2 regions of the Streptomyces sp. NPDC052301 genome follow, and region 2 is predicted to be linked to the other one. Evidence: riboswitches for the same ligand, from Rfam matches in the RefSeq annotation. Region 2 holds a riboswitch; the other holds the start of a gene.

Region 1 (15,523 bases), on a different contig from region 2:
GGTCCACCACCGTGGCGTGGCCGCGCCGCTTGGCCTGGGTGCCCTCGCCGGGGTCGTTCACGATGAACGGGTAGATCAGCGGCAGGTCGCCGAGGACGGCGTCCGGGGCACAACCCGCGCTCAGGCCGAGGCCCTTGCCCGGCAGCCACTCCATCGTGCCGTGCTTGCCCATGTGCACGATCGCGTCCGCGCCGAAACTGTTCTCCAGCCAGCGGTAGGCCGCCATGTAGTGGTGCGAGGGCGGCATGTCGGGGTCGTGGTAGATCGCGATGGGGTTCTCGCCGAAGCCGCGCGGCGGCTGGATCATCACGACGACGTTCCCGAACTGCAGGGAGGCGAGCACGATGTCCTCACCGTCGACGTACAGGCTGCCCGGCGGCTCGCCCCACGCCTCGGTCATCGCGTCCCGCAGCTCCGGGTCCAGCTTCCCGAACCAGGCGCGGTAGTCCGCCAGCGGCACCCGCGCGGGCGCGGCGGCCAGCTGGTCCTCGGTGAGCCACTCGACGTCGTGGCCGCCCGCCTCGATCAGCCGGTGGATCAACTCGTCGCCGCCGGAGGGGTATTCGGTGAGCGCGTACCCGGCGTCCCGGAGCGCGTCCAGCACCCGCACCGCCGACGCGGGCGTGTCCAGGCCGACCGCGTTGCCGACCCGGGAGTGTTTGGTCGGGTACGCGGTGAAGACCAGCGCGATCTTCTTCTCGGCGTTCGGCTTGTGCTTCAACCGCGCGTGCCCGAGGGCGATCCCGGCCACCCGCGCGGCCCGCTCCGGATCGGCCACGTACACCGGGACCTCGTCCGGGCCCTGCTCCTTGAAGGAGAACGGCACGGTGACCAGCCGGCCGTCGAACTCCGGGATCGCGACCTGCATCGCCGCGTCCATGGGGGAGAGGGCGGCGTCCGACTCCGCCCAGGCGGCCCGCGAGGAGGTGAGACAGAGCCCCTGCAGCACGGGGACGTTCAAGTCGGCCAGCGCGCCGATGTCCCAGGATTCCTCGTCACCGCCCGCCGAGGCCTGCGAGGCGTGGGTGCCGCCGGCCGCGAGCACGGTCGCGACCAGCGCGTCGGCCCGGCCCAGCAGCTCGTACAGCCCGGAGTCCGCGCCACGCAGCGAACCGCAGTAGACGGGCAGGGCGTTGGCGCCCTTCGCCTCGATCGCCGCACACAGGGTGTCCACGAAGGCGGTGTTGCCGCTCAGCTCGTGCGCCCGGTAGAAGAGCACGCCCACGGTCGGACGGCCGTCTCGGACCTCGTACGAGCCGTGGACGCCGTACTCCGGCATCTTCCGTGGCTCCTCGAACCCCTCGCCGGTCAGCAGCACGGTGTCCGACAGGAACCGGGACAGCTCCAGCAGGTTCGCCGGGCCGCCCTCGACCAGGTACTTCAGGGCCTCCGCCACCACACCGGCCGGCACGGACGACTCGGCCATCAGCTCGGCGTCCGGCACGGCCTCGCCGCCCAGCAGCACGGTGGGGATCCCGGCCGCCTTCAGCGCGGCCAGCCCCTCCTCCCAGGCGCGCTTGCCGCCCAGCAGCCGTACGACGGCGAGGTCCGCGCCGTCGAGCAGGCCCGGCAGCTCCCCGGCGACGTCCACCCGGGTCGGGTTGCCGATGCGGTAGTCCGCGCCGGAGGCCCGGGCCGCCAGCAGATCCGTGTCGGCGGTCGACAACAACAACACTGTGCTCATGCGGGCGCTCCCGGTGGGATGAAAGGCAGTCCTTGCGGCGCGCCCGACTCGATGAGCCGCCACAGCGCGTCCGTGTCCGCGTGCTGTTCGATCAGGTCGCCGAGCCGGTCGAGCTGCTCCTCGCGCAGCGCGGCGAAGGAGGTGTCCGGCGCGGGCACGAAGCGGCGGCCCGCGGCGGCGGCCACCTCGCGCAGGAAGGCCCGCCGGAAGCCGTCCGACTCCAGCGAACCGTGCCAGTGGGTGCCCCAGGTCTGGCCGACCCGGCAGCCGTCCAGGAAGGGCTGACCGCCCAGGACGTCGGCCACCCCGTGGTGGATCTCGTACCCCTCGACCCGCTCGCCGAGGGCTTCGCCCACCGGCCGGGTGAGGGTCTTCTCGCGGGCGAACCGCACCCGCACGGGCAGCAGCCCGAGCCCGTCGACCGCGCCGGCGCGCGATTCGACCTCGTCCTCGATGTGCTCGCCGAGGATCTGGAAGCCGCCGCAGATGCCGAGGACCGGGCGCCCTTCGGCGGCCCGCCGTACGAGTGCGTCGGCGAGGCCCCGCGCGCGCAGCCACTCGAGCGCCCGTACGGTGCCGCGCGTGCCCGGTACGACGACCAGGTCCGCGTCCGCCAGCTCCTCCGGGCGGTCCACGAACCGCACCACGACTCCGGGTTCGGCGGCCAGCGCGTCCACGTCGGTGAAGTTGGACATCAGCGGGATCGCGCACACGGCGACCCGCAGCACGTCCTCGCCGACGGGCGGGGCCACGGTGGACTCGCGGACGGTGCCGCGCAGCGAGACACGCAGTCCGTCCTCCTCGTCGATGCCGAGCCCGTGCCGGAACGGCAGGACGCCGTAGGTGCGCCGTCCGGTGAGGCCGTGCAGCATCTCCAGGCCCGGCTCCAGCAGGGAGACGTCGCCGCGGAACTTGTTCACCAGGAAGCCGGCGATCAGCTCCTGGTCCTCCGGGGAGAGCAGGGCGACCGTGCCGAAGAAGGAGGCGAAGACGCCCCCGCGGTCGATGTCCCCCACCACCAGCACGGGCAGCCGCGCGTTGCGCGCGATCCCCATGTTCACGATGTCCGTCCGGCGCAGATTGATCTCCGCTGGCGAGCCCGCCCCCTCACAGATCACCGCGTCATACGTGCCCCGCAACTCGGCCAGGCAGTCCAGCACCGTGCCGAGCAGCCTCTGCTGCCGCCCGCCGTGGTAGCCGCGCGCGCTCAGCTCGCCGACCGGCTTGCCCAGCAGCACCACCTGGCTGCTCTGCTCGCCGCCCGGCTTCAGCAGCACCGGGTTCATCAGCGCGGTCGGCTCGATCCGGCACGCCTGGGCCTGCATGGCCTGGGCCCGCCCGATCTCCGCGCCCTCCCGCGTGACGAACGAGTTGAGGGACATGTTCTGCGCCTTGAAGGGCGCGACCTTGACGCCCTGGCGCACGAGCCACCGGCAGATCCCGGCCGTCACGACGCTCTTGCCGGCGTCGGAGGTGGTGCCGGCGACGAGGAGACCCCCGTTCACTTCCCACGTCCCTTCACGAGTCGGCGCGCGGCGACGGTGACGCCGAGCGCGAGCAGGCCGACGCGGCGGGAGAGCCGTACGGCCCGGTCGATGTCGGTGACCCGAACGGCGCGTCCGGACGCTCCGTTGAGCACGGGGCGGTGCTCGACCCGGCCGCCGTACGACAGCGTGCCGCCCAGCCGCACCCCCAGCGCCCCCGCGAACGACGCCTCGACGGGACCGGCGTTGGGGCTCGGGTGCTTGGCCGCGTCGTCCCGCCAGGCCCGTACGGCACCGCGGGGATCGGGGCCGGCGAGGGCGGCGAGCACGGCGGTCAGCCGGGCCCCCGGCCAGCCGGCGACGTCGTCCAGGCGCGCGGAGGCCCAGCCGTAGCGCCGGTGGCGGGGCGACGTGTGACCGACCATCGCGTCCAGGGTGTTGACGGCGCGGAACCCGAGCAGCCCGGGCACGCCCGCCACGGCACCCCACACCAGGGCGCCCACGACGGCGTCGGAGGTGTTCTCGGCGACGGACTCGACCACGGCCCGGGCGATCCCGTCGGCGTCCAGCGCCTGCGGGTCCCGGCCGCACAGGTGCGGCAGCCGGGCCCGGGCGGCCTCGACGTCCCCGGCTTCGAGGGCGCGGCCGATCGTGCGGGCCTCGCGGGCCAGCGAGGTGCCGCCGACGACGGCCCAGGTGGCCGCGGCGGTCAGCGCGGCGGAGGCGGCGGAGGAGGGGCGTACGGCGCGTGCGGCCACCGAGCCGAGGGCGACGGCGCCTCCGGCGCACACGGCGGTGTGCAGCGCACCCCAGCCGCGGTGGTCGTGCCACAACGCGCGTTCCACGGCCGCGGCCGCCCGCCCGAACACGGCCACCGGATGCCCGCGGCGCGGATCGCCGAGGAGCAGGTCACCGAGAAGGCCGGCGGCGGCGCCGTACGCGTAGGAGCGATCGGCACCCATCGGCTCAGCCGGCCGTGGGAGCGGGAGTGCGCCTGGTAGTGGTCCTCGAACGGCAGCCGAGCATGGCGATACAGGTCCTCACTCAGGGTGTCCGCGCCCTGGTTCGACGAGATTCGGCGGTGAGAGTTCCTGGCTCCCGGGAAGTTCTTCCCCGGTGACAGTGGCGGGACCGCGCCGGATTCGCACCGGCTTCCTCTCCTGCCGCCGTACATGGCGTGGGCAGTCCACCACGGCCCCGGAAGGGCCGTCAACTTGCCGTTGACCTGGACGGGGAGAGTGTGCCGATCCCCACACAGTGGGGCGTCCGTGGCCCCTGGGCACGGCGAAGGCTCCCCTCCGTCGCCGACGGAGGGGAGCCTTCGTGATGCTCGATCAGGCCTTGGCCACGATCAGGTAGATGCCGTACGCCACCGCCGCCGCGCAGGCCGCGAAGCAGACGTAGGCGCCGGTGACGGCGAGGGCGGCGGAGTCGCCCTGGGCGGCGGCCTTCTCACGCCGGGCCAGACCGTTGATGCCGAGGGTGAAGAGGGCCACCAGGCCCACCGTGAAGGCGAGGCTGACGCCGAAGACGGAGCCGAGGGCCGCCCAGTCGATCTTCATGGGGATGCTTCCTTCAGTAACCGGGGTGACCGGGGTCAGACGGTGGCGGCCGGCGGGACGGCCGGGGCCGCGGGCTCGGCGGGGGCCGGAGCCGCGATCGTGGCCTTCAGGTCCTCGGTGATCTGGCCCGCGGGAGGCGGGGTCACCGCGGCGATGGCGGTGGTCACCACGCCGGCCGGCTCCTCGGTGTCGGCGACGACGTTGGTGTGGTCGACGACCTCCCGCCGGGAGATCTTCCAGATCGCGGCGCTCGAGGCGACCAGGAAGACGGCGACGACGGCGGTGCCCCAGTCACCGAGGTCGGTGACGGACTCGGCGCCGGCGCCGACCAGCGCGGCGGCCGGGAGGGTGAGCACCCAGGCGACGGCCATGCGGGTCGCGGTGGACCAGCGGACCACCCCGCCCTTGCGGCCGAGGCCCGCGCCCATCACCGAGCCGGAGACGACGTGCGTGGTGGAGAGGGAGAAACCGAGGTGCGAGGAGGCCAGGATGGCGGTCGCGGCACTGGTCTGGGCGGCGAAGCCCTGGCGCGGCTCGAGCTCGGTCAGGCCCGTGCCCATGGTGCGGATGATGCGCCAGCCGCCGATGTAGGTGCCGAGCGCGATGGCCAGGCCGGCCGAGAGGATCACCCAGGTGGGAGGGTTGGAGCCCGGGGCGATGGCGCCGCCCGCGATCAGCGCGAGGGTGATGATGCCCATCGTCTTCTGGGCGTCGTTGGTGCCGTGGGCCAGGGAGACCAGGCCGGCGGAGGCGATCTGCCCGGCGCGGTAGCCCTTGCGGGTGGCCTCGCCCTCGGCCTTGCCGCCGACGCCGTAGGAGAAGCGGGTGGCCAGCATCGAGGCGACGCCCGCCACGACCGGCGCGGCGACCGCCGGCAGCAGCACCTTGGTGACCAGCACGTCGCCGTGCACGGCACCGAAGCCGGCCGAGGCGACGGTGGCGCCGATCAGACCGCCCATCAGGGCGTGCGAGGAGCTGGAGGGGAGGCCCACCAGCCAGGTCAGCAGGTTCCAGAGGATCGCGCCGACCAGGGCGGCGAAGATGACCTCGGGCCGGATGCCGGTCTCGTCGACGAGACCCTTGGAGATCGTGTTCGCGACCTCCACGGAGAGGAAGGCGCCCACCAGGTTGAGCGCGGCGGACATGACCACCGCGATCTTGGGCTTCAGGGCGCCTGTCGAGATGGTGGTGGCCATCGCGTTGGCGGTGTCGTGGAAACCGTTCGTGAAATCAAACGCGAGTGCGGTTACCACCACAATCGCGAGGATCAGCGAGAAGCTTTCCATTTACCCAGGCAATCGTTCGAGGTCATTGGCTGGATGAACGTAGGCAACCTGGGTGAACGGAAGATGAACTGAGGCAGGCGTCGCGGTGTCGGCAACGCGTGGGTGCGGTTCCGCTTGGACCGGTGGCCCCAGGCGCCCCTTGGGCTACCGGCCTCGCGCGAAGTCCCGCAGCCGGCTCGCCGACCCGTTGAAGAGATTCTGGTCACCCGGCAGCCCGCCGTCGGTGTCGTACTGCCAGAACGTCCAGCACCGCCATCCGCCGGGCAGCTTCCCCGGCCGCGAGGTGCCGTGCCGGGCGATCCACAGGGCGTGCGTCGTGGAGAAGGCGCGGCTGTCGCCGGTGCAGAGCCGCCACCAACGGGTCGTCGTGTAGATCACCGGGCGGCGGCCGGTCTCCCGCTCGATCTCGTCGCTGAAGGAGCGGATCCAGCGGACCATCCTCCCCTGGCCCAGCCCGTAGCACGTGAGCTCCCTGCTGTACGGGTTGTCCTCGATGTCGAGCGCGGGCGGCAGGGTCCAGCCGTCCGCCCGCCAGTCGCCGCCGTGCCGCACGAAGTAGGCGGCCTGGCGGGCGCCGGAGGACCGGTCCGGAAGCGCGAAGTGGTACGCGCCCCGGATCAGGCCGACCGTGCGCGCGCCGGTGTACTGCCGGTGGAAGTAGGGGTTGCGGTAGTCCGTGGACTCGGTCGCCTTGACGTAGACGAACCGAGCGCCCTCGGTGCGTGCCGCCGGCCAGTCGACGTGCTTCTGGTAGGACGACACGTCGGGGCCCCGGGGCGGGCGCGCGGCCCGGGCGGGCAGGTCGGACCGGTCGGTGACGGCCCCGGCCCAGGGGGGCAGGACGGACCGGTCGGCCGCGGCGCCGGTCGGGGCGGTCGCGGTGCCGGTGGAAGCGGTCGCGGTGCCGGTCACGGTGGCCGCGGTGCCGGACTGAGCCGTCGCGGTGCCGGTCAGCGTGGTCGCGGTGCCCGTGAGGGCGGTCGCTGTTCCGGTCTGGAGAGTCGCGGTGCCGGTCAGGGCCAGCGCCGCCGTGGCCGCGGCGAGGGCACCTGCGCGGCGACGGGCAGGGGTGCGTTCACGGGCCATGTGTCTCCCCGGGGTGACGGACGGTGTCCGGCGGGCAAGAGGGACCATTGAAGGTCGGGCGCTCACCGGATCGGCGTAGACGCGTGGTGATTCGCCCCGACATCCGCCCGTTCGGTGGCACGACTTCCGGCCCGATGCGGACGACCGGTCCGCCCCCGGAACCTTCGGCTGGCAGGATCGCGGGCATGGCTGAACAGCGGTGGCACGGGGACACGGAGCACGCGCGGGTCTGGGCGGAACTGGTCGCGACGGCACGCCGTTCGGTCGCCGACGGACTGGTCGTAGGCACCTCGGGCAACGTCTCCGCACGCGTCGGAGACCTCGTGCTCGTCACCCCGTCGGGCGTCCCCTACGACCGGCTCACCCCCGACGACCTGACCGGAGTCGACCTCGACGGACGCCAGGTGCTCGGCACGCTGGTGCCGACCAGCGAGCTGCCCATGCACCTCGCCGTCTACCGCACCACCGACGCCCGCGCGGTCGTCCACACCCACGCCGTGCACGCGACCGCGGTCTCCACGCTCGTGCCGGAGCTTCCGCTGGTCCACTACATGGCGGCAGCCCTCGGCGGTCCCGTACGGGTCGCCCCCTACGCGACCTACGGCAGCGACGAGCTGGCCGAGAACATGCTCCGCGCCCTCACCGGCCGCTCCGGCTGCCTGCTGCAGAACCACGGCACGATCACCTACGGCGCCGGCCTCGACCAGGCCTACGACCGCACCGCCCAGCTGGAGTGGATGTGCCGCCTGTGGCTGACGGCGTCCACCGTGCCCGGCCTCAGCCCTTCCCTGCTGACCGAGGCACAACTGGCCGAGGTCGGGGAACGCTTGAAGGGGTACGGCCAACGGAGGTGACCCCTTGCTGCCCAGTCCCGCGCACCGTCCCCTTCCCGCCCGGCTCGCTTCGGCCCGCCGCTCCTTCCTGAGTCGGCTGCCCGTGGCCCGCCGCGCCGGCGCCCCGCCACGAGGCCCCTGGCCGGCGCTGCCGCGCCGTCTCGCGCCCCCGCTCCGGCCGCCCGCCCCCACCCTTCCGCTGGCCGGTGGCGGGAACCACCACGACACTGGACCCGTGCGCACCGTCAGAGCGACCGCCACCGCAATCACCGCGGTTCTCGCCGCCGGTGTGGCGTCCGTGGCCGCCGGCCGGCTCGCCAGCGACGCCGCGCTGAAGGCGCCCGCCGGCCGGCCGCTGCCCACCGAGCCCCGCCTCACCGTGCACGGCACGGACGTCGACCGGATCACGCTCACCCGCGATCTGGCCTCCCTGCGCCCCGGCAGCTACGGCCTCGCCGGGAACGGCTCCCACGCGGTCGTCGGCTCCGTCCTGGAGGCGGCCCCGCACACCGCCGACACCGTCGTACGCCGCCTGGTGCGCGTCACGCACGGCAGCTTCGCCCCCGGTGACACGGCCTGGCTCACGCCCAACCTCTACGTCGGCAACCCGGCCACCGCCCTCGGCCTCGACCACGCCGACGTCGACGTGCCCGGCGAGCTGGGTGCCCTGCCCGCCTGGTTCGTGCCCGGTCACCGGGACACCTGGGTGATCGCCGTGCACGGCCTCGGCACCACCCGCGAACACGCCCTGAACGTCCTCGGCTTCCTGCACGGCCGCCGCCTGCCGGTGCTCGCCCTCGCCTACCGCGGCGACCTCGGCGCGCCCCGCCCGCCGGACGGGCTGAACCACCTCGGCGAGACCGAGTGGCGGGACGTGGACGCCGCGATCCGCTACGCCGTCCGCTACGGCGCCCGCCGGGTCGTCCTGCTCGGCTGGTCCACCGGCGCCACCATGGCCCTGCGCGCCGCCGAGCACTCACCGGTGCGCGACCGCATCTCCGGGCTGGTCCTCGACTCGCCCGTGCTCAGCTGGGAGGCCACGCTGCGCGCCCTGGCCCAGGCCCGCCACACCCCGCAGCCCTTGCTGCCGCTCGCGGTGCGGGCCGCCCAGGGCCGGGCCGGGCTGCACCCCGACCGGGTCGCGGAGACCGCCGACCCCGCAGAGCTCGCCGTACCCACCCTGATCGTCCACGGCCCCGACGACCGGGTGGCCCCGTGGGAGTTCTCCCGCCGGCTCGCCCGCCGCCGCCCCGACCTCGTCGCCCTGCACACGGTGGAGCACGCCCCGCACGGGGCCATGTGGAACGCGGACCCCAAGGAGTACGAGGAGCGGCTGCGCCGCTTCCTGACCCCGCTGATGTGAGAGGGCGCGGACCGGACCGCCGGGCGCCCCGGAGCGGGGCGCCCGCCGGGGCGGTGCAGGGCATTCCGTTTAAGGGTGGACGGCTGGCTCGATCACGCCTCCTCACCCCGCACCGGACACCGTCCCTTGGCCAGCCCCGTCGCCCCCCGTGACATTCCGTTTGGGTTTTCGGACCGTCAACCGGAAGACTGCACCCGTGACGTCCCGTATCCCGCGCGACTCCAGGCTCCGACTCGTCCGACCGCGACCCCTGGCCGCCGCCCCCAGAGCTGTGAACCAGCGGCGCCCCCGCCGCCCCGCACCCCGGCCGCCGGAGGGCACCCCCGCCCCCGCCGAACTGGCCGGAATGGCACGCACCGGCCTGGCCGGCGCGGTCCGCGTCGCCCGCTGGGCCGATGCCACCCTCGGCCCCGGCCGCGACGGCGCCACCGCCGACGGCAAGGCCACCCTCTCCACGGAGACCGCCGAACGCGCCGCGGCCGAGCTCGGGCTGAGCAGCGCCCAGGTCCGCGCCGACTGGGACATCGCCCGCCTCGCCGGACTGATCGAGGTGCACGGCGACAGCGCGCGCCCCGGCTGGCGCCTGCGCGCCTGGGACCGCGACGACAGCGCCGTGCTGCGCGGCTGGGTCGCCCTCTTCGACGCCTGGTCGCTCGCCTTCCACGAGCCCGACGAGCCCGAGGCGGCCGCCGTCGCCGAGGTCGTCTCCGCCATGCCCCAGGTGCTCTCCTTCCTCCAGCTGTCCGCCGGTCCCGTCCCGGTCGAGCAGCTGCTGGACCTGCTCCAGCAGCGGGTCACCGAACTGCGCACCGAGCGCTGCGAGGTCTCCTACGGGACCGGAACCGAGCAGCGCGCCGGTTCTCCGGGCCCGGCGGAACCCGCCCCGGACACCCCGCTCGCCCCTCTGCTCGACTGGGCACTGCGCGCCCTCGCCTCGGTCGGGGCCCTCACCTACGACGCCGCCCAGGCCACCCTCACCCCGCTCGGCAGCTGGGCGGTGTGGGTCAAACTGGAGCAGATCTGCGTCGCCGCGCAGAGCCCCGCCGGCAACATCGAGCAGTCCGCCGAGGACATGCTCCGCGGCTGCGCCCAGCTCCGGCCCAACGCGGCCCGCGCCGAGTACCGCGCCTGGCTCGCCGCCCGCCCCGTCGGCAGCGCCGTCACCGAGCTGATCCACGCCGCCCGTGGCGAGGACGCCCTGCTGCGCGGCCTGGCCTTCGAGGCGCTGCGCGTCGTCGGCGCCCCCGCCGAGCCCGACGTACGCGCCGTCGTCTCCGAGCCCGCCCTGCGGCCCTACGCCCTGCTGTGGATCGCCGAGCACGACGGCGTCGACCCGGAGGACGCCCACGAGGTCCTCACCCGCGACGAGGCGACCTGGCTGTGGGTGGACACGGCCGCCGCCGTCGCCGACCACGGCGAGGCGCCGATGCTGGTCCGGCATCTGGAGGCCGCGGTGCAGCCCACCGTCCCCCAGCTGCTCGACGAGGTCCGCGCCGTCGGCCACCCGCGCACCGTGCAGGTCCTGGTCGCGCTCGCCGCCGCACACCCCGACCCGGCCCTCGCCAAGGCCGTGCGCCGGGCCGCCTTCCAGGTGCACACCGGGGGATGAGCGGCGCCGGGGCGGATCAGGTGCCGACCTCCGGGGCGTACGTCCCGAAGCTCCAGATGTTGCCCTCGATGTCCCGGGCCAGGTAGTCCCGCGAGCCGTAGGCCTGGTCCGTCGGGGGCATGAGGATCTCCACACCGTGCTCCAGGGCCCGCTGGTGGTGGGCGTCCACGTCGTCCACGACGACGTACACCCCGGTGGGCCCGGCGTCCTTCATCAGGGCGTCGAAGCGGCCGCCGCGGCCCTTGGAGCCGATCATCACCGCACCGTTGCCCTGGACCAGCTCGGCGTGCATCACCTTGCCGTCCTCCGTCTCGTACAGCGACAGCTCGGTGAAGCCGAGGGCCTCGGTGAGCTGCCTCATCGCCGCTCTCGCGTCCGTGTACAACAGCGTGGGGTAGAGACTCGGCCGTCCGGCGCCCGTGCCTGCCATGCCGATCACTCCTTCGTGCGTCGGTGCTGTGGCGTTCCGCTCAGTCTGGCAGCCGCCACCGACAACGCCCCCGCACAGGCGGCCCGAACACCTGGACGCAGAAAAACTGCTTGCACGACCCCGTTAGACTTGGCCTCATGGCCATTCTCCTCGCGCATTAGACGGCGGGAACGTCCTCAGCCGCCCACCCGCCAATCCCTGTACGCCCTGGAGTCTGTCCGTGATCTCCGCCTCCGGTATCGAGCTGCGCGCCGGTGCGCGCGTCCTCATCGAGAACGCCACCTTCCGTGTCGCCAAGGGCGACCGCATCGGCCTCGTCGGCCGCAACGGCGCAGGCAAGACCACCCTGACGAAGTGCCTGGCCGGTGAGGGCATCCCCGCCGCCGGCCAGATCACCCGCTCCGGCGAGGTCGGCTACCTCCCGCAGGATCCCCGCACCGGTGACCTGGACGTCCTCGCCCGGGACCGGATCCTGTCCGCCCGCGGGCTCGACGTACTGATCCGCAAGATGCGCGAGAACGAGGAGCGCATCGCGAACGGCAAGGGCGGCACCCGCGAGAAGGCCCTGAAGCAGTACGAGCGCCAGGAGACGGAGTTCCTGACCAAGGGCGGGTACGCGGCCGAGGCCGAGGCCGCCACCATCGCCGCCGCGCTGAACCTGCCCGACCGGGTGCTCGGTCAGCCGCTGCACACCCTCTCCGGTGGTCAGCGCCGCCGTATCGAGCTGGCCCGGATCCTGTTCTCGGACGCGGACACCCTGCTCCTCGACGAGCCGACCAACCACCTCGACGCGGACTCGATCACCTGGCTGCGGGACTACCTGAAGACCTACCGCGGCGGCTTCATCGTGATCTCCCACGACGTCGACCTGGTCGAGACGGTCGTCAACAAGGTGTTCTACCTGGACGCCAACCGGTCCATGATCGACGTCTACAACATGGGCTGGAAGCTCTACCAGCAGCAGCGTGAGGCCGACGAGAAGCGCCGCAAGCGCGAGCGCGCCAACGCGGAGAAGAAGGCCGCCGCCCTGCACTCGCAGGCCGACAAGATGCGCGCCAAGGCCACCAAGACGGTCGCCGCGCAGAACATGGCCCGCCGTGCAGACAAGCTGCTCTCCGGTCTGGAGGCGGTCCGCCAGTCCGACAAGGTCGCGAAGCTCCGCTTCCCGGAGCCCGCGCCCTGCGGCAAGACTCCGCTGATGGCCGAGGGCCTGTCGAAGTCGTACGGCTCCCTGGAGATCTTCACCGACGTCGACCTTGCCATCGACAAGGGCTCGCGGGTCGTCATCCTCGGGCTCAACGGCGCCGGCAAGACCACCCTGCTGCGTCTGCTGGGCGGGGTGGAGCAGCCGGACACCGGCGAGGTCGTTCCCGGCCACGGCCTGAAGCTCGGCTACTACGCGCAGGAGCACGAGACCCTGGACGCGGACCGCACGGTCCTGGAGAACATGCGCTCGGCCGCCCCCGACATGGACCTCGTCGAGGTCCGCAAGGTGCTCGGCTCGTTCCTGTTCTCCGGCGACGACGTCGACAAGCCGGCCGGTGTCCTCTCCGGCGGCGAGAAGACCCGTCTCGCCCTGGCCACCCTGGTGGTCTCCGCGGCGAACGTGCTGCTCCTGGACGAGCCGACCAACAACCTCGACCCCGCGAGCCGCGAGGAGATCCTCGGGGCCCTGCGCACCTACAAGGGCGCGGTCGTCCTCGTCACGCACGACGAGGGCGCCGTCGAGGCGCTCCAGCCGGAGCGGATCATCCTGCTGCCGGACGGTGTCGAGGACCTGTGGGGCTCCGACTACGCGGATCTCGTCGCCCTGGCGTGATCGGAAGAGCGATCCACAAAGAATGATCCACTGAGTATGAATCATTCGGCCGAGTCGTGATCCATCATCTGTGTGAGATCTCCTCGTATCGAGGTGTGTCCTACACCGATATCGCGGTCGATCCCTTGCATGGCAAGGGATCGACCGCTTCGCGTCGCTGACCTGGCACTTCGCGAATCCACCCGTTCGGCCCTGCGGACACGAACTGCTGGAATCCCTTGTTCCGCTTGTGGGGGCGCGCTCCTGTCGTCACAACGATGTCTCACCGACCTTGCCGAATGGGTGGCCATCACGCCCCGGAGGGGTGATCATGAGGAGACCAGAGCGCACTTCCCATGAGGAGGCACGGGTGGCCGAGACTCTGAAGAAGGGCAGCCGGGTGACCGGCGCCGCGCGCGACAAGCTCGCGGCAGACCTGAAGAAGAAGTACGACTCCGGTGCGAGCATCCGGGCGCTGGCCGAGGAGACCGGCCGCTCGTATGGCTTCGTACACCGGATGCTCAGTGAGTCGGGCGTCACGCTGCGTGGGCGTGGCGGAGCGACCCGGGGCAAGAAGGCCGCTACGTCCTGACTCCGGGCGGCCCATCGTCTTCGATGGTGGCCACCCGGTCGGCACTGTGATCGGCCGGGTGGTTACTGTGCAGTCACTTAGCATGCCGTAAGGCACTGTGTGATGACCGCACCCCTCGGAGGCGCCCCATGGCCACGCCCGACCAGGACCTCGCTCCTGTACTCGACAAGGACGGCGTACGGCTCACCGTCGACGACGCGCTCGCCACGGTGACGCTGACCAATCCGGCCAAGCGCAACGCGCAGAGCCCCGCCCTGTGGCGGGCGCTCACCGAGGCCGGCCGGCTGCTGCCGGGCTCCGTCCGCGTCGTCGTGCTGCGCGGCGAGGGCAAGTCCTTCTCCGCTGGGCTGGACCGTCAGATGTTCAGCCCGGAGGGGATCCCGGGCGAGCCGACCTTCATCGACCTGGCGCGTCGTGACGACGCCGGGCTCGACGCGACCATCGCCGAATTCCAGGAGGCGTTCACCTGGTGGCGGCGCAGCGACATCGTGTCCGTCGCCGCTGTCCAGGGGCATGCCGTCGGAGCCGGGTTCCAGCTCGCGCTCGCCTGCGACCTCAGGGTCGTCGCGGACGACGTGCAGTTCGCCATGCGCGAGACCAGCCTCGGCCTCGTCCCCGACCTGACCGGCACTCACCCGCTGGTCGGGCTCGTCGGGTACGCCCGCGCGCTCGAGATCTGCGCGACCGGGCGGTTCGTCGGGGCCGAGGAGGCCGTGGCGTCCGGCCTGGCCAACCTCGCCGTGCCCGGCGGTCAGCTGGACGAGGCAGCGCGGGACCTGGCCGCGGCGCTGCTCGCCGCGCCGCGCGACGCGGTCGTCGAGACCAAGGCGTTGCTCCGTGGTGCCGTCGACCGTACCTACGACGAGCAGCGCGCGGCGGAGCGGGCCGCTCAGGCCCGACGGCTGCGTGACCTCGCCGGCCTCGGCGAATAGCACGCCGATTCTCAGCGGACGCGCGTCACGAGCACGGCCACGGTCGGCCGGTCGGTCGGCGCGTGCTGTACGGCGGCGCGGACCTGGCGGGTCATGTCGAGGGTCGCGTGGTCGGCTTCACGGGCTGTGGGGTGGTCGGCGCGGGATCGGCGGCTGTGCGGCTTCGCCGGGCCCGGCTGGTAGCGCGCCGGCCCTCAGTCGACCCGTGTCACCAGGACCGCCACCGTCGGCCGGTCGGCCAGCGCGTCCCGTACGGCGGCGCGGACCCGGCGGGCCACGTCGAGGGTCCGGTGCCCCGTGCCGGTCGTCAGCTCCACCCGCACATGCCGGTGCGGCAGCGCCGGGCCGTCCGTGTGCTCCTCCACATGCACCGCCCGGCCCAGACCGCCGAGCGAACCCGTCAGTCCGGTCACCCCGGGCACGGCCAGCACGACCGCGGCCACCCGCGCCTCGTCCGGGTCCGTGACCTGCCGGGCGGGTACCGGCCGTGGCGCGCGTACCGCGGCGGCCGGCTCGTCCGCCTCCAGCAGGTCCGTCACCCGCAGGTCCACCTCCGTGACCGCGAGCCCGACCCACTCCGCCGCCGACGCCAGCACCCGCCGCAGCCCGGACGCCACCGCCGGCAGGGGCTCCGCGGCCGTCGCCGCGAAGTCCGCCGTCACCCGCAGCGCGCCCGGCGGCAACGCGCTCGGCGGAGCCGGTACGACGGACGCCTGCCCCTCCTCCGGATCGGCCGGCGCGATCCGCAGCGCCCCCAGCCGCACCCCCGGCGCACCCTCGGCCGCCGCGCGCCCCAGAACCTCCCCGGCCGCCCCCTCGGTGATCCACGCGCCGTCGCATGGCCCGCCGAGCGGCAGCAGCCTG
Region 2 (15,523 bases):
CCGTGTGGTGCCCGTCAGGTGATCGGAGAGGATGGGACGAAGACCCTGACGGTGACCGAAGGAGCAGCCCCGTGACCAGTCGCGTCACCCTCGTCTCGCCCGCGACGAGCCCGTCGCTGCGGCAGGCCCGTTTCTACGACGGCGACTCGATCGACGAGGTCGGCGCGACCCGCGCCCGTGAGGCCGCCGGATCGCTGCGCGCGCCCGCGCGGGTGGTCGCGTCGCCGAGTGCGCGCTGCCGGCAGACGGCGGCCGCGCTCGGCCTCGACGGCGTGGAGACACCGGAGTTGGCGGGCCTGGACGTGGGCCACTGGCGAGGCCGCACGCTGGAGGAGGTGGCGGCGACGGACCCGGCGGCGGTGGGCCGCTGGCTCGCCGACCCCGGCTGGGCGGCACACGGCGGTGAGTCGGTGCGCGACGTGTGCGAGCGGGTGGGGCGCTGGCTCGGCACCGCGCAGGACACGGACGGGCGTACGGTCGCCGTGGTCGAGCCGGAGGTCGTACGGGCCGCGGTCGTGCAGGTCCTGGGCCTGCCCCCGACTTCCTTCTGGCGGCTGGACGTGGCGCCGTTGACGGCCACGGAACTCAGCGGCCGGGCCGGCCGGTGGAATCTGCGTCTGGGGCAGCCGCTGCCCCGGTCGGCCACCGCCTCGGTGGGCTGAGGACGCGGGTGGTTCAGGAGGTGGCGTCCCGGTGCCTGCGCAGCAGTGCCGCTATCGCGCAGCGCAGGCATGCGGCGCCCCCGCCCGGCTCCGTCGCCCTTCCCGTGGCGCAGGGCGCCGGGCACGGTGTCGGCGCTGCGCGTGTCCGCTCGCGGCAGTCCGCCGGGGCGTGCACGAGCGTCTCCAGCTCCCGGAGGAGCTGTTCGGTCCGCTTCGCCTGCTGGGCGAGCACCCGCACCCGGGCGCTCTGGCCGCCGATCTGCCGCCTGCTGGCGATCAGTTGCTCGTACTCCTCGACGGTGAGAGCGACCGCCTCACGGCCCGCGAGGGTGATGCGGCGCGGCTGGAGATGTCTGGCCACTCGGTCCTCCGCTCCTCGGCTCGGTGGTCCCCGCGCTGATCGGCCGGTGGCTCGTGCCCTGTCCGTGACCGATCGCGTCGGTGCCCGGAGAACGCCAGAGGGCCCCCGGATGGTTCCGAAGGGCCCTCTGGCGTCCCGAAACCGTCAGTTCGAGGCGGGAACCGTCCGCCCGGACGGGGCCGTCGCGGACTCGGGGTTGAGCTGCCGCTCCGCCAACTCACCGAAGAGCAGGCCGAATCCGCCCCACAGGACGGCCTGGACGGCCAGTGCGGAGAGCCGGAACCGCCACAGCAGGGTGGCCGGGAAGTCCCTGGGCACCTCGTTGACGACCGGCAGGAACGCGTAGGCCAGGCCGATCACGACGGCGAAGGCGGCCACCGCGACCACGGTCGCCCACCAGGTTCCGAGGCCGGGCGCCAGGCGCTTGCCCAGGATGGTGGCGGCGACCGCGAGGAGGACGCTGAGCAGCATCATCAGGAAGTACAGGGCGGTCCGCTTGCCGATGGTGTCGGGGTCTCCGACCGACGGCGGATTGGCCGGGTACTTCAGGAACGGTACGACGTACACGGCGAGCAGCGCGCTGCCGGACAGCAGCAGCGCGGTCGCCCGCGGGCCGAAGCGGCCGACCCTGCCGAGCGCGACGCAGTACGCGAGCGCGGCGATGCCGCCGAAGGCGACCCCGTACACGAGGACACCGGTGGCGAGGCCCGCCGTGGACTGCAGGGAGCGGGAGACGACCTCCATCTCGTGCTCGTGGGAGTGCGCCGCCTCGAAGCTGATCGCCTTGTCGACGTTCGGCTCACCCAGGAGGTAGGCGGCGACCAGGGCGAGCACGCCGGCGGCCAGGCCGGCGAGCATGCCCCGCACGAGGAGGTTTCTTACCGTTGCGGAATTCATGGGAGTCGCGGCGTCCCTCGCGTCAGTGGCAGGGGAAGCCGAGCAGGTGGCGGGCGTCGTGCACCCATTCGTGGACGTCCGTGCCGTTGAACACGGAGGTGGCGCCCTGCTCGGCGCCGACGAAGTACAGCAGGACGAGCATCAGGATGCCGAAGAAGACCGCCCAGGGAGCTATCGCCTTCAGCGGCAGCGTGGCGGGAACGGCGGGGGTGGTGGCAGTCGGCCGGGCGACGGTCTGCGCCATGGCAGAACCTCCTCTGGGAGTTCGCGTCCCATCTCGGTGGTGCACAGGACGACGGCCACGGGTCTGACTCACAAGCCGCCCGGGGGCGCTTGCACACAGTGGCGCGACCGTGCCGGATTCCCACCGGCTTCCGTCTCGCCGTCGTCGATATCGGACCGACCGTACCGCGGTGTGCGGGCCCGGCCAAGACCGCGTCCCCCTGGCGTGATCTTCGTCTCGGGGCGGGGCGGAGCGTCCGGCGGGCCGGCGGTGCCGGAATGCCAACGGCCGCTTCTCCACGGGCGGTACGGTTCGTGGCGCGATCCCTCCCGTTCCTCAGGGACGCACCGTGCGCCGCGGTGGGGTGAAGGCGTACAGGTCGAGGATGTCGGGCCGGGGAGCCACGCCCGGGCCACCGGCACGTACCCAGGCGACGATGTCCTCGGTGGCGTCCGGGTCGTTGACGAGTCCGAGCCAGACCGGCCGCGCACCGGCGGCCCGGCCGGCGGCGGACGGCCGGACGACGATGACGTTGGCCTGGTCGCACACGTCGAGGCACTCCGACACGCGCACCGGCACCGCCGCCCGCAGCCGTGCGGTCTGGGCCGCGTGATCGACCCCGGGCAGTTTGGGGCTGCCGCAGCAGCAGTCCCGGCAGACGACGACCCGGCACGGCACCGGCCCGCCGTCCTCCACGGCCTCGCCCGGTGTCTCTTCCGTCGGCCTCTCGGGCACGGCACCGCTCCCCTCCCGGGGAGATCCGCCCCGGTGTCGCTCGAGGAGGCGACCGCGTGAGTCTCCTGGCTCCCGGGGCCGCACGCGCCCCCGCCCGGCTCCGGGCGGGGGCCCGTTGAACGCGCCCACCGGTCACAGTGGCGGGACCGCGCCGGATTTCCACCGGCTTCCTCGGACCGCCGTCGCCTTGTGTTCATCGGTCATCATGTCATCCGGCGCCGGTCCGGGCGTCCACCGCGACCGTGCCGCGGCGGAGTTCCGCGACCGCTTCATGAAGTCCCCGGTGTCCATGGGGGCTCGGCCGACGGGCGCCGCTGGACCTTGGTGCCGCTCCGGGCCGGCGCCGTGGCGGGGACGCGGGGTTCGGCGGGCGTGTCCGGCAGGGTGAGGAAGAGGGTCATGGCGGCGCTCGCCAGGTAGAGGCCGGCGAAGATCCACATCACGCCCTGGACGCCGAGCGGCCCGAGGAAGAGCGCGACCACGGCGGGGCCGACGAACGTGCTGGCCCCGGCGCCGAGGTTGAGCGCGGACATCGCCTGGCCCTTGTGCTCCGGTGCCAGGGAGGGCATGAGCGCGGACAGCGGGACGTACCCGGCGAGCGTCGCCCCGAAGAGACTCACGAGGACCATGGCCGGGACGAATTCGTCGCCGGAGGCCACGGTGCCGTAGTAGAGCAGGAGCGTGGTCACCGCACAGCCCACCCCGCCGAACCAGGCGACGGTGCGCTGCCAGCCGAGACGGTCGCCGACGAGGCCGAAGAGCAGGTTGAAGAAGATGTTGGTGGCGAACATCGCGGACAGCAGGCGCAGCCACTCGGTGAGCGTGAAGCCCAGCGTGTCCGTGAAGAAGACCGGCAGGAAGACCAGGAAGCCGAACTGCGCCGCGGTGTTGACGGTGCGGACCACCGCGCCGGTGCCGACGCGCGGGTTGCGCCAGACGATGGAGAGCGAGCCGAGGAGCGTGGCCACCGGACGCTCCCCCGCCGGGGCCAGCCGGCTCCTGCCCGTCGGCTCGGGCACCAGGAGCAGCGCGACCAGGCCGCCCGCCACCACCAGGGCCAGCGCGAACCACAGGGTGCGGTACGTGCCCATCCACGGCACGGTGAAACTGGCGACGAGGGAGCCGAGGGTGGGCAGCCCGCCGGTGAAGGCGAACCAGAACCAGCCCACGGCCGAGCCGAGCCGGTGCCTGGGGGTCACCGCCGTCACCCAGACGAGGAAGCCGTAGGCGAAGAGCGGATAGCCGAAGCCCCGCAGGCCGTAGCTGATCAGCAGGAGCGTGTAGTGGTGGGCCGGGAGGGCGAGGCCGAGGAACACCACCTGCAGCGCCGTCCAGATGCCGAGGCCGAGCATCATCACGCGACGCGGGCCCCACAGGTCGGACAGTGCCCCGGAGAACCAGGCGGAGACGCTCGCCGTGACGCCGTACACGGTGAACAGCAGCGCCACGCGCTCCTCGGAGATGCCGTCGTGCAGCAGATAGGGCGAGAGGAATCCCGATTCGACACCGTCACCGATCATGAAGATCAGGACGCCGAGAAATCCCCAGGAAAGGGCCCTCGGAATGCCAATGCGGTCGAGGAGTTCCGGCGGTGCGGATTCCTCACGGGAAGGGGAATGCAGGGGGACGGTCACGGCGGCCACCTTCTTGCGGAAATTGGGGAGAGCGGAGTGCCGTACGGCGTGGCACCGATGAAAAGTCCGCACCTCGGCGCGGTCAATCCGGCGGGGGAAAGACCTCGCGAGCCGTGTGACCCGTGGTGTGAAGTCGTTGTTCCGTCGTCGGGTGAGCTGCCCGGGGGCGGGCGCGTCGTGGCAGCTCAGCGTGGCGGGCGAGAACACGGGCGGAACGGCGCGCCGTGTGAGGACCGTGTGATGTTCACGAGGTGCCGTGCGGCCGGAGCGCGCCCGGCGCGCCGGGGACCGTGCGGAGGGCGACCCCGCTGTCCCGCAGCCGCCGAACCTCTGCCGCCGGGGCCGCGTCGTCGACGAGCACCAGGTCGAAGTCGGTGAGCGGAGCGAGGGCGTACAGGCCCTGGTTCGCGAACTTGGTGTGGTCGATGATCAGCACCCGGCGCGAGGCGGCCGCCATCATGGCCCGCTTGACCTGCACCGTCTCGGGTGACATGTGATAGCAGCGGCCGCCGGTGACCGCCGTCGTGGACATGAACAGCACATCCGCCCGGAACGCCTCCACGCTGTGCGCCGTGTGGGCGCCCATGAAGGCGTCGTAGGCCGGGAAGTAGGTGCCGCCGAGAGCGATCAGGGCCACGCCGGGTTCGTGGGCCAGCGCCGAGATGACCGGCAGCGAGTTGCTGATCGCCGTGATCGGCGTGTGGTCCGACAGGTGGCGGACCAGGTTCAGGCAGGTCGTGGAGTCGTCGATCATCACGACCCGACCGGGTGCGAGCTCCTCGGCGGCGGCCCGGGCCAGCAGCTGCTTGGCCTGCACCATCGTCGTCAGGCGTTCGCCGGCGCTGCCGTGGAACTGGGTCGAGGGCAGACAGCTCGCCCCGCCGCGCACCTTGCGCAGCCACCCCTGGGCCTGGAGGGCGTCGAGGTCCCGGTGGACGGTCATGACGCTCACACCGAACCGGTCCGCGAGGTCGGCGGTGCGGACGAACCCCTTGCTGGTGACGAGTTCACGCAGCCGGTTGCGGCGCTCCTCCTGGGCGTCCGTCCGGGCGTCGGGGCCGGTCATGGCGTCCGCTCCTTCCGGCAGGTGGACGGCCTCCCGCCGGAGCACACCGGAACCGGCGAGAAGAGTCTCGTGCGAAGTCCACACGAACGTAACACGACGGGGGTGGACTGTGACCCGTCCGGTGTCCCTGCGAGCGGCGCGGTTGCCGGCCGGAGTGGCCCGTCCGGCGGAGAAGTTCACACGGGTCGGGGGGCAGGCCGCGGGACGAATCCAGGGGGCGATTGACGTCACCCGCGGCGCGCGATTCCCTGATTTCTGCGAGCCGCACGTGGCGGGACCGGTCGGACGAACTGGTCCGGGTCGTGGGCGCGGCCTTTGTGAAGGGGCAGGTATTGCAGTCATGTCGGTTCTCACCATCGACGTCGGAACCTCGGTCATCAAATCCGTGGTGTTCGACGACCAGGGCCAGGAGTTGGCGGTCTCCCGCATCGGCACCGAGGTGCTGCGGCCCCGTCCCGGATGGGCGGAGCAGGACATGGACGCGGTGTGGAACGGGGTCGTCCGCACCGTGCGCGGCGTCCTGTCCCGGCTCGGTGGCCAGGACCCGGTGTGGCTGGTGAGCTTCACGGCCCAGGGCGACGGCTGCTGGCTCGTGGACGGTGACGGGCGTCCCACCGGCCCGGCGGTGCTGTGGTCCGACGGGCGGGCCGGCGACCTGCTCACCCGCTGGCAGGCCGACGGTGTCCTGGAGCAGGCGTTCCGCCGCAACGGCTCGCTCACCTGCAGCGGCATGCCCAACGCGGTGCTCAGCTGGCTCGCCGGGCACGACCCGGAGCGACTGCGGCGCTCCCGTACCGCGCTGACGGCGGCCGGCTGGCTGTTCCTGAAGCTCACCGGGGTGAGCGCCGTCGACGAGTCCGACGCCTCGGCGCCCTTCCTCGACCACACCACCGGCGCCTACGACCCGGAGATCCTCGACCTCTTCGCGATGCGGTGGGCCGAGCCGCTGCTGCCGCGGATCCTCGGCGAGCACGAGCGCATCGCCGAGATCACCCGGCACACGGCCGCCGAACTCGGTCTGCCCGCCGGCCTTCCCGTCGTCATGGCCCCCTACGACATCGCCGCCACCGCCCGCGGCACCGGAGCGGTCAGCCCGGGACAGGCGTGCGCCGTCCTCGGCACCACCCTGTGCACCGAGATCGTCGTCCGGGAACCGGACACCCGCGGCGAACCGTGCGGCATCAACATCGCCTACCACGGCCGTGAACGGGTGCTGCGCGCCTTCCCCACCCTCTCCGGCACCGAGGTCCTCGACTGGGCCTGCCGCACCCTGTCCGTCGAGGATCCCGCCGCCCTCGGCAGGCTGGCCTTCGACACCGAACCGGGCGCGGGAGGCCTGGCGTTCCTGCCGTACCTCTCGCCCGCCGGGGAGCGCGCCCCGTTCCTCGACCCGCACGCCCGGGGCGTCTTCTGGGGCCTGTCCCTCGACCACACCCCCGCCCATGTCGCCCGCGCCGTCTTCGAGGGGCTGTCCCTCGTCGTCCGCGACTGCCTGGCCGCGTCCCGGACGGACGTGCACGAACTGCGCCTGTGCGGCGGCGGATCGGCCAGCGACGCCTGGTGCCGGCTCATCGCGGACGTCACCGGTGTGCCGACGGCCCGCAGCGCCGACACGGAGCTGGGCGCCAAGGGCGCGTTCCTCACCGGTCTCGTCCTCACCGGGGCGGAGAGCAGCATGCACAGCGCCGCCGCCCGGTACGTCCGGATGCGCGCCGGCTGGGAGCCGGACGCCGAACGGGCCGCGTTCTACGACGGTCTCTACGACGCCTACGTCACCTGGCGCGACACCGCCCGCTCCGTCGGCTGGGCCCCCGCCCCCGCGGCCCGGCCCGCCGGGGTGCCGGCCGCCGCTCCCGCCCGCGCCCCGGAGGCCCCGCGTGTCTGACGCACTGTCACCCGAAGCCGTCCACCTCGGACTCGACCTCGGCACCCAGAGCGCCCGCGCGGTCGCCGTGGACGGCACCGGCCGGCTGCTGGGCGCCGCCTCACGCCCGCTCACCGGCCGGCGCGAGGGCGTACGCCACGAACAGGACCCCGAGCAGTGGTGGGCCGCGCTCGCCGCCGCCTGCCGCGAGGCCCTCACCGGCGTCGACGCGAGCCGGGTGCGGGGTCTGGCCGTGGACGCCACCTCCGGGACCGTGCTGCTGGCCGACGCGGCGGGCGTCCCCCTCACCCCGGGGCTGATGTACGACGACCGCCGGGCCGACGCGTACACCGACCGCGTCGACACGTGTGGCGCGGACGTGTGGGAGAGGCTCGGCTACGGCGCCATGCAGCCGTCCTGGGCGCTGCCCAAGCTGCTGTGGCTGCTGGACGATCTGGCCGGGCCGGGCGGCCGGGGCCTTCCGGCCGGCGCCCGTCTGCTGCACCAGGCCGATCTGATCACCTGGCGGCTGACCGGTCACCAGGTCGCGAGCGACGCCAGTCACGCCCTGAAGACCGGCTACGACCTGATCGCCGAGCGGTGGCCCGAGGACGAGCTCGACGCGCTCGGCGTGCCGAGGGCGCTGCTGCCCGGTGTCGTCCCGCCCGGCACCGTCCTCGGCACGGTCTGCGCCGGGGCCGCCGAGGCGACCGGCATCCCCGCCGGCACCCTCGTCACCGCGGGCATGACCGACGGCTGCGCGGCCCAGATCGGCGCCGGGGCGCTCACGCCCGGCTCCTGGAACTCGGTGCTGGGCACCACCCTGGTGTTCAAGGGGGCGAGCCCGCACCTGGTCCGCGATCCCGGCGGCGTGGTCTACTGCCACCGCGGGCCCGGCGGCGCCTGGCTGCCCGGCGGCGCCTCCAGCAGCGGCGCCGGTGTCCTCGCCCACCGCTTCCCCGGCGCGCGCCCCGCCGACCTCGACACACTGACCGCGCGGGCCGCCGCGACCGGCTCCACCGCCGTCGTCTACCCGCTGGTCGGCTCGGGCGGCGAGCGCTTCCCGTTCCGGGCCCCCGACGCCGAACCCTTCGTCCTCGGCGAACCCGCCGGAAGGGCGGAGGAGTTCCACGCCTGCCTGCTGGGCGTGGCGCTGGTGGAACGGCTCTGCTTCGACTACCTCGACCACCTCGGCGCCCCCGTCGACGGCCCGGTCACGTTCACCGGCGGCGGGGCCCGCAACCGCTACTGGTCACAGCTGCGCACCGATGTGCTCGGCCGCGCCGCCCGGCTGCCGGAGCAGGCCGAGAGCGCCCTCGGCATGGCGGTGCTCGCCGCCACCGCCTCGGGTGCCACGCCGGCCGAGGCCGCCCGCGCCATGGTGCGGGTGCGGGAGGAACTCCGTCCCGACCCCGCCCGCACCGCCCGTCTGCTCCCCGTCTACCTCGACTTCGTCGACGCGCTGGTCCGCCGCGGCTGGCTGGCACCGGCCGTGGCCGACCACGCGCGCGGAAAGGCCGTCCCGTGACCGACTTCGTGCTCGTACGCCACGGGGAGACCGTCTGGCACGCGGACAACCGCTACGCGGGCCGCACCGACGTGCCGCTCACCGAACTCGGCCGCCGGCAGGCCGCCGAGCTGGGGACCTGGGCCGCCGGGCAGCACCTGGACGCCGTGCTCTGCTCGCCGCTGTCCCGGGCCCGGCAGACCGCCGAGCCCGCGGCGGCCGCGCTCGGTCTCGCGCCCCGGGTCGACGAGCGCCTGTACGAGGTGGACTTCGGCCGCGGTGACGGCCTGACCCGCGCCGAGATGGCCGAGGCGTTCCCCGAGGCGCTCGCCGCCTTCCTCACCGACCCGGTCGCCCACCACCTGCCCGGCGGAGAGCACCCCGCGGCGGCGGCGGCCCGCGCGGTCGACTGCCTGCGGGAGACCGCGCGGAAGCTCCCCGACGGGCGCGTCCTCGTCGTCGCCCACTCCACCCTGCTGCGGCTGGTGCTGTGCGAGCTGCTCGGCATCCCCCTCGCGCACTACCGGCAGGTCTTCCCCGCCCTGCACAACGGCGCCCTGACCGAACTGCGGCTGCGGGACGGCCGGGCGTCCCTGCTCCGCCTCAACGCACCCGTCCGCTGATCCACCGCTCACCGGGAGAACCACCGTGCCCACCACCGCCCTCGCCGCCGGCGACCACTTCGTCCTGCCCGAGCTGCTCGCGGAGGAACTGCGCGCCGCGACGCCCGCCGGCACCGACCTGGACGTCCGGCAGCTGCAACTCCCCTGGCCGCACATCCCGTTCGGCAAGGTCGCCGAGGTCGACGAGGCCTCGGGCACCGAGGAGGAGATGATCGAGGCGCTGCGCGGCGCACGGATCTGCGTGACGCAGATGGCCCCGCTCACCGAGCGGGTGCTCGCCGCCTGCCCCGACCTGGAGCTGTTCTGCGTCAGCCGGGGCGGGCCGGTCAACGCCGACCTGGAGGCCGCGACCCGGCACGGCGTAGCCGTCTGCTACGCCCCGGGCCGCAACGCCGTCGCCACCGCCGAGCACACCCTCGCGCTGATCCTGGCCGCCGCCCGCGGGATCGGTGACGTCCACACCGACCTCAGGCAGGGCACCTGGCGCGGCGACCACTACGACTACACGCGCTGCGGCGTCGAGATCGACGGCTCGGTCGTGGGCCTGGTGGGCTTCGGCGCCATCGGCTCGCGCGTCGCCCGGGTCCTGGACGCCATGGGGGCCACGGTCCTCGTCCACGACCCGTACGTGCGGCCGGAGACGGTGCGGGGCGTCGCGCGGCTCGTGTCCCTGGAGGAGCTGCTGAGCCGTTCCCGGATCGTGTCGCTGCACGCGCGCGTGACGGACGAGACCCGGGGCATGATCGGACAGGCGCAGATCGAGGCCATGCCGCGCGGCTCCGTCCTCGTCAACTGCGCGCGCGGCGCCCTGGTCGACTACGACGCGGTGTGCGACGCGCTGGACTCGGGACGGCTGGCGGCCGCGGCCTTCGACGTGTTCCCCGTCGAGCCGGTACCGGCCGGCTCGCGTCTGCTGTCCACCCCCGGCGTCGTCCTCACCCCGCACATCGCAGGGGCCAGCCGCGACGTCGCCCACAAGGCCGCCCGGATCGTCGCCGCCGAGGCGGGCCGCTTCCTGCGCGGCGAGCCGCTGGCCCACTGTGCCAATCCGCAGGTGTCGGGCGGCTGAGACGGACCGCCGAGGACGGGTGGCCGGCGGTCTCCAGGCTGGTGCCGACCGTCGCCCACCCGTCACCGAGGACGCCGATGCCCCGACTCGCTCTCTCCGACGACTTCGTCGCGGACCTGATCCCGCTGCAGAGATCCGTCCAGAAGGAAGTCAACGACGCGATGCAGATGTTCCGCAGCATGACCGTACGTTGAGCGCAGCCGCATGCTGGAGCCGGTCGCGGGCTGAGCTCGGCCCCGTTCGGCGTCCCCGGCCGGGGAGCGGTCCGGGGGCGCCGCGGGCACCGTCGTCAGGCCCGGATCTCCCGGACGACGACGGTACGGGTCCTGTCCTGGGTGTCGTACGTGATCTCCCGCCCCGCCGGCTGACCCGTCAGCGCGAGCCCGAGCGGCGACGACGGAGAGATGATCTCCGCCTCCCCCGTGGGGAGTTCGGCGATGGTGTAGAGGGTGGCGTCGTCGGTCCGCCCGTCGAAGTCGAGCACCAGCAGCGCGCCGGGGTGGACCGCCCGCGGCGCCCCCGCCTCCCGGCCGACCCGCACGGTGTCGAGGAAGCTCCGCAGGAAGCCGAGCCGCTGCGTGCGGCGCTCCCGCTGGGCGGACTGTGTCTTCCTGAGGAAGACGAGGTTCGCCGCGTCCACGCCCACGGGCGTGTCGTCCGGGGCGTCGATGGCGGCCTGCAACTCCTGCATCTCGCGCAGTAGCCGGTGGAACGCGGCGGCGAGCCTCGGCGAGCAACGGCAGCCGGGCGTCACTTCGACGTCCTGCTCGGCGGCCGTGCGCCGGGATGCTGTAGGCCCAGGTCGCGGAGGCCCGGCGGCCCTTGCGCAGGGTGCCGGCGAGGTCGTCGTCGAGGACGTCCGTCCGGGGGTCCCGCACCTGACGCCCCGTCCTGCCGTACGGCCCGGTGCGCACCGGCAGGGTGATGCCGTCCAGGTCGACGGGCCCGGCGGTGCCGTTGCTCAGGTACAGGGTGCAGCGGCCGAGGTCGTCACCCTGCCGGTACCCGTGGGAGTCCTCCGGGCCGACCAGCTCGTACGGCGTCGTCGACGCGGACATGCAGTCCGTCGTCGTAGTGACGAACGGAACCGACCGGCCGAACGCCGTCGCCGAGGCCCTTGTCACCCTGGCTCACGCGCCACCCCACCCGCTGTTGAGGACGCACCCCCGGCACGCCGGCCCATGTGTGAACTGAGCACACACGCCGAGCGTAGCAGTCACAGCGGGGCCGCCCGACCGAACAGTCCAGGAGAGAGAATCTCATCGATTGACTCTGTTCACATGTTCGATGATGATGACTCACCGGTCGGTCTGAGACCCTGTCAGCCGGACCGGCGGCCCTGACGTCGTCTCATCCGGTCCTCAGCGCAGCACCATTCACCCGAGGAAGACTTTCGTGAGCGAAAACGGCTCCGGTGGAAGAGTCCGGCCGGCCAGGCCCGGCGACCCCTCCCGCATAGGCCCCTACCGCATCGTCGGTCGTCTCGGCGCCGGAGGCATGGGCACCGTCCATGCCGGGGTCGCCGCCGACGGCACCCGCGTGGCGGTGAAGGTGATCCATCCCGAGCAGGCCCAGGAACCCGAGTTCCGGGCCCGGTTCCGGCGGGAGGTGCACCTGTCCTCCCGGGTCACCGGGCCGCACCTGGTGCCGTTGCTCGCCGCCGACCCCGACGCACAGACCCCGTGGCTGGCCACGGCCTACGTCCCGGGGCCGACGCTGAACCAGCACGTCCTCGCGCACGGCCCGCTCACGGAGGCGAGCCTGTACGCCTTCGCGGCCGCCACGGCCGGGGCGCTGGCCTCCATCCACGCCGCGGGAGTGGTGCACCGGGACGTCAAGCCGCAGAACGTCCTGCTCACCCCGGCCGGTCCGCGGGTGCTGGACTTCGGCATCGCCCACGCCGCCGACGGCACCAGCGTCACCCGTACCGGGGTGATGTCCGGCACGCCGGGCTGGATCAGCCCCGAGCAGTACCGGCAGGGCACCGCGGGTCCGGCCGGCGACCTGTTCGCCTGGGGAGCGCTGGTGGCCTACGCGGCAACCGGGCGGCTGCCGTTCGGCGCCGGCGCGCCGGACGTGGTGGCCTTCCGCGTGATGTCCGGGGAGGCGGACCTGGACGGGGTCCCGGCACCGCTGCGCCGGATCGTCGAGCGGGCCCTGGCCCAGGAGCCGGGTGACCGCCCGTCCGCCGCCCGGGCGGCCGAGGAGTGCGGGGCCCTGCTGGCCTCCCAGGCCACCCAGGTGGTGAACGCCGCCGCGATGCCCACGGTGACGGCCGTGGACATGGTGGCGGCCGTCTGGGACGTGCCGGCCGGTGACGACCCCACATGGCAGCTGCCCTCCGGCGGGAGCCGGGCGAGGATGCGGCGGGCCGGGATCGTCGTCGCCGCGGCCGTCGTGGTCGGCGGCCTGGCCGGCGGGGCGGTGGCCCTCCTGCCCGGCGGCACCGGGAAGGACCCCCGGCCGCCCGCGTCGGCGGCCTCCTCGTCGCCGCTCGCGTCGGCGGGGTCCGCCCACCCCGCGGCGAGCCCGGCCGCGCAACGGCAGGGCACGAGCGGCGAATCGGCGAGCGCGCAGACCTTCGCCCGGGCACGGGCGGCGCAGGGCGCGGGCGAGCACGACGTGGCACGCGCCGTCCTGCACGACGAGGGTGTCGTCGCCCAGGAGCTGGGCGACGGCGCCGAGTTCACGCCGGACACGGTGAGGTTCGCCCCCTCGCGCCGGGAGATCTACCTCTCGTACCGGCTGACCGCCGACGAGCAGGGCGCCATGTACGCCGAGACGGAGATCGCCAAGAACATGTGCCTGACGGCACGGGACGTCGTCCTGCGTCTCCACCCGGACCTGCCGTACCGCCACTACGTCCTGGTGAAGGAGGAGCAGGGCCAGGGCCTCCAGGTGACGTGGCAGGACGACTTCGTCGCCAACTCCTCGTGCCGGTCGGCCGCCGACGACGACACCGGGCAGGAGCCGGGCACCGCCGAGGACTGGCAACCGGACGAGGACGGCCTCGGCAACGCGATGATCCCCAGCACCGACGGCACCGAGATCCGCGTCGCCGACCGCACCGCCAGGAAGATCATCACGGGCTCCAACGCGATGCGCGGGACCCTCGGCACCGACCGCGTCCTCGGCAACGCCGAGATCAAGGTGGGCTTCGACACCGGCAACTCGGTGATGTACGTGTGGTCCGACTACGTGCAGTGGAATCAGGAGCAGGTCGAGTCCTGGGCGTCCATGGCCGCCGGCGAGGCCTGCCGCGCCCTCGTGACCCAGCGCGAGAGCGCGTCGGGCGGCAGCTGGCCCTACTCCCGCTACGCCGTCGCGGAGATCGGCGGGTCCGGCTACCTGATGATCCGCTGGGGCACGGCCACTTCGCGCTCCGAGTGCCCCGCCGGGTGACGACCCGGTACGACGCCCGGGCGCCCGGGCACACCGGTGGCGGGACCGGCGTACGACGGTCCCGCCACCGGCGGGACGTCAGCGCGTGCCGCGGTAGTAGGTCACGTCCCAGTGCGATCCCTCGCGGGCGTAGACGTTGCCCGACGGGGACTTGTACTGCTTCGCGTGGTCACCGTGGCGCTCGCCGATGTAGCGGAACCGGTGGGTGACGTACGAGTTCACGCACGACGTCGGTTTGATGTCCACCTTGTAGCCGTGCCAGTGGCTGTACGTGCCGCCGGCGTGTCCCCTCTCCGTGCCGGCGGTGAGCGTCACCGCGCACCTGCTGGCCTTCTTGAAGTCGATGACCCCGGCGACGGTGCTCTTGTTGATCTGCTCGAAGGAGGTGCACCGGCTGCTCTTCCGATCGCTGCACCGGCCCGACGAGACCCAGGTGATCCCGGCCCGTTTCAGCTGCTGCTCGGCGGCCGCCTGCGAGTACTTCGCGGGGGCGGCACCGGCCGAGGGCGCGGCCGCCGTCAGCCATCCTCCGGCCAGCAGCGCGGCGGAAGCGGCGAGGGCGGCGGGGCGGGCCAGGTGTCGGCTCATGAGCGGTGGATCCTCTCCTGTGGGGCCTGGGTTATGCCTGAGTCACTGCCCACCTGGCATGGGCGACATCCGGCTCCGTGGGGGCGCGTGGTGGTGATCGGGAGCGCCGTGGTCCCCGGCGCGCGCTTCGTCCGCCTCCACACTTCCCACACACGAGATCGCGATAGTTGCACTGTGAACACAGTCAACGGGTGCAGTGGGCGTAGTAGCCTCTCATGATGGCCACCCCGGCCTCGCACACGCCCACCGGCCCGCATGCCGGCGCGCCAGCACCTCGGAGACCGTCGATGAGCACCTCGGACGCCGTACCCGTCAGCCTCGCCGAGATCGCACGGATCGCCGGTGTGGGGCGCGCCGCGGTGAGCAACTGGCGGCGGCGCCACGACTCCTTCCCCACGCGCATCGGCGGTACGGACGTCAGCCCGCAGTTCTCCCTGGCGGAGGTCGAGCAGTGGCTGAGGGCCAACGGCAAGCTCGACACCATCGGCGGGCGTGAGCTGCTGTGGCCCCGGTTCGAGGCGCTGGGCAGCAGGGACGAGTCGGGGCTGGCCATCGCCGAGGCGGCCCGCCGTATGCGCGCGCCCCGCGCACGCACCTCGCACGCCCGGCTCACCCCGGAGGCGGCGGAGCTGGCGGCCGAGGCGGCGAGGCTGGGGCGGAAGGAGGGGGCGCGGGCGACGTTCGAGTTCCTGCTCCAGCGGTGGCTCGAGACCCATGTACGCCAACTGAGCACCACACCACCGCCGCTGGCCACGCTGATGGCGCGGATCGCGCTCGCCGCCCGGGCCGGCGGGGGCGACGGAGACCTCACCGTCCTCGACCCGGCCTGCGGCACCGGGCACCTGGCCGCCGCGGCGGTGCAGGAGGGCGCGCGCCCGGGCCTGGTGGTACG

What was found. A riboswitch is a leader RNA that binds a small molecule or an ion and turns the genes downstream of it on or off. The one in region 2 is predicted to bind cobalamin.
Positions count from the first base shown of each region.
Region 1: it holds a riboswitch for cobalamin, as region 2 does, so the genes downstream of both, ACIHEJ_RS14145 (cobalamin biosynthesis protein) here and ACIHEJ_RS02290 (CbtB-domain containing protein) in region 2, are expected to answer to the same signal.

Region 1 is NZ_JBIUBE010000004.1:684,736-700,258, forward strand. It holds gene cobN (cobaltochelatase subunit CobN) at 1-1,684, opposite strand, end outside; gene ACIHEJ_RS14140 (cobyric acid synthase) at 1,681-3,189, opposite strand; gene ACIHEJ_RS14145 (cobalamin biosynthesis protein) at 3,186-4,130, opposite strand; cobalamin riboswitch at 4,231-4,374, opposite strand; gene ACIHEJ_RS14150 (hypothetical protein) at 4,503-4,730, opposite strand; gene ACIHEJ_RS14155 (anion permease) at 4,766-6,016, opposite strand; gene ACIHEJ_RS14160 (lysozyme) at 6,161-7,102, opposite strand; gene ACIHEJ_RS14165 (class II aldolase/adducin family protein) at 7,288-7,956, shown strand; gene ACIHEJ_RS14170 (alpha/beta hydrolase) at 8,171-9,298, shown strand; gene ACIHEJ_RS14175 (hypothetical protein) at 9,495-10,907, shown strand; gene ACIHEJ_RS14180 (VOC family protein) at 10,924-11,337, opposite strand; gene ACIHEJ_RS14185 (ABC-F family ATP-binding cassette domain-containing protein) at 11,558-13,156, shown strand; gene ACIHEJ_RS14190 (helix-turn-helix domain-containing protein) at 13,506-13,727, shown strand; gene ACIHEJ_RS14195 (enoyl-CoA hydratase/isomerase family protein) at 13,856-14,659, shown strand; gene ACIHEJ_RS14200 (nucleopolyhedrovirus P10 family protein) at 14,854-15,523, opposite strand, start outside.
Region 2 is NZ_JBIUBE010000001.1:553,879-569,401, forward strand. It holds gene ACIHEJ_RS02275 (histidine phosphatase family protein) at 72-662, shown strand; gene ACIHEJ_RS02280 (hypothetical protein) at 676-1,023, opposite strand; gene ACIHEJ_RS02285 (CbtA family protein) at 1,168-1,920, opposite strand; gene ACIHEJ_RS02290 (CbtB-domain containing protein) at 1,943-2,164, opposite strand; cobalamin riboswitch at 2,200-2,339, opposite strand; gene ACIHEJ_RS02295 ((2Fe-2S) ferredoxin domain-containing protein) at 2,480-2,878, opposite strand; cobalamin riboswitch at 2,937-3,051, opposite strand; gene ACIHEJ_RS02300 (MFS transporter) at 3,148-4,398, opposite strand; gene ACIHEJ_RS02305 (DeoR/GlpR family DNA-binding transcription regulator) at 4,757-5,578, opposite strand; gene ACIHEJ_RS02310 (FGGY-family carbohydrate kinase) at 5,919-7,463, shown strand; gene ACIHEJ_RS02315 (FGGY-family carbohydrate kinase) at 7,456-8,970, shown strand; gene ACIHEJ_RS02320 (histidine phosphatase family protein) at 8,967-9,572, shown strand; gene ACIHEJ_RS02325 (2-hydroxyacid dehydrogenase) at 9,598-10,641, shown strand; gene ACIHEJ_RS02330 (hypothetical protein) at 10,931-11,395, opposite strand; gene ACIHEJ_RS02335 (serine/threonine-protein kinase) at 12,037-14,043, shown strand; gene ACIHEJ_RS02340 (hypothetical protein) at 14,122-14,631, opposite strand; gene ACIHEJ_RS02345 (N-6 DNA methylase) at 14,919-15,523, shown strand, end outside.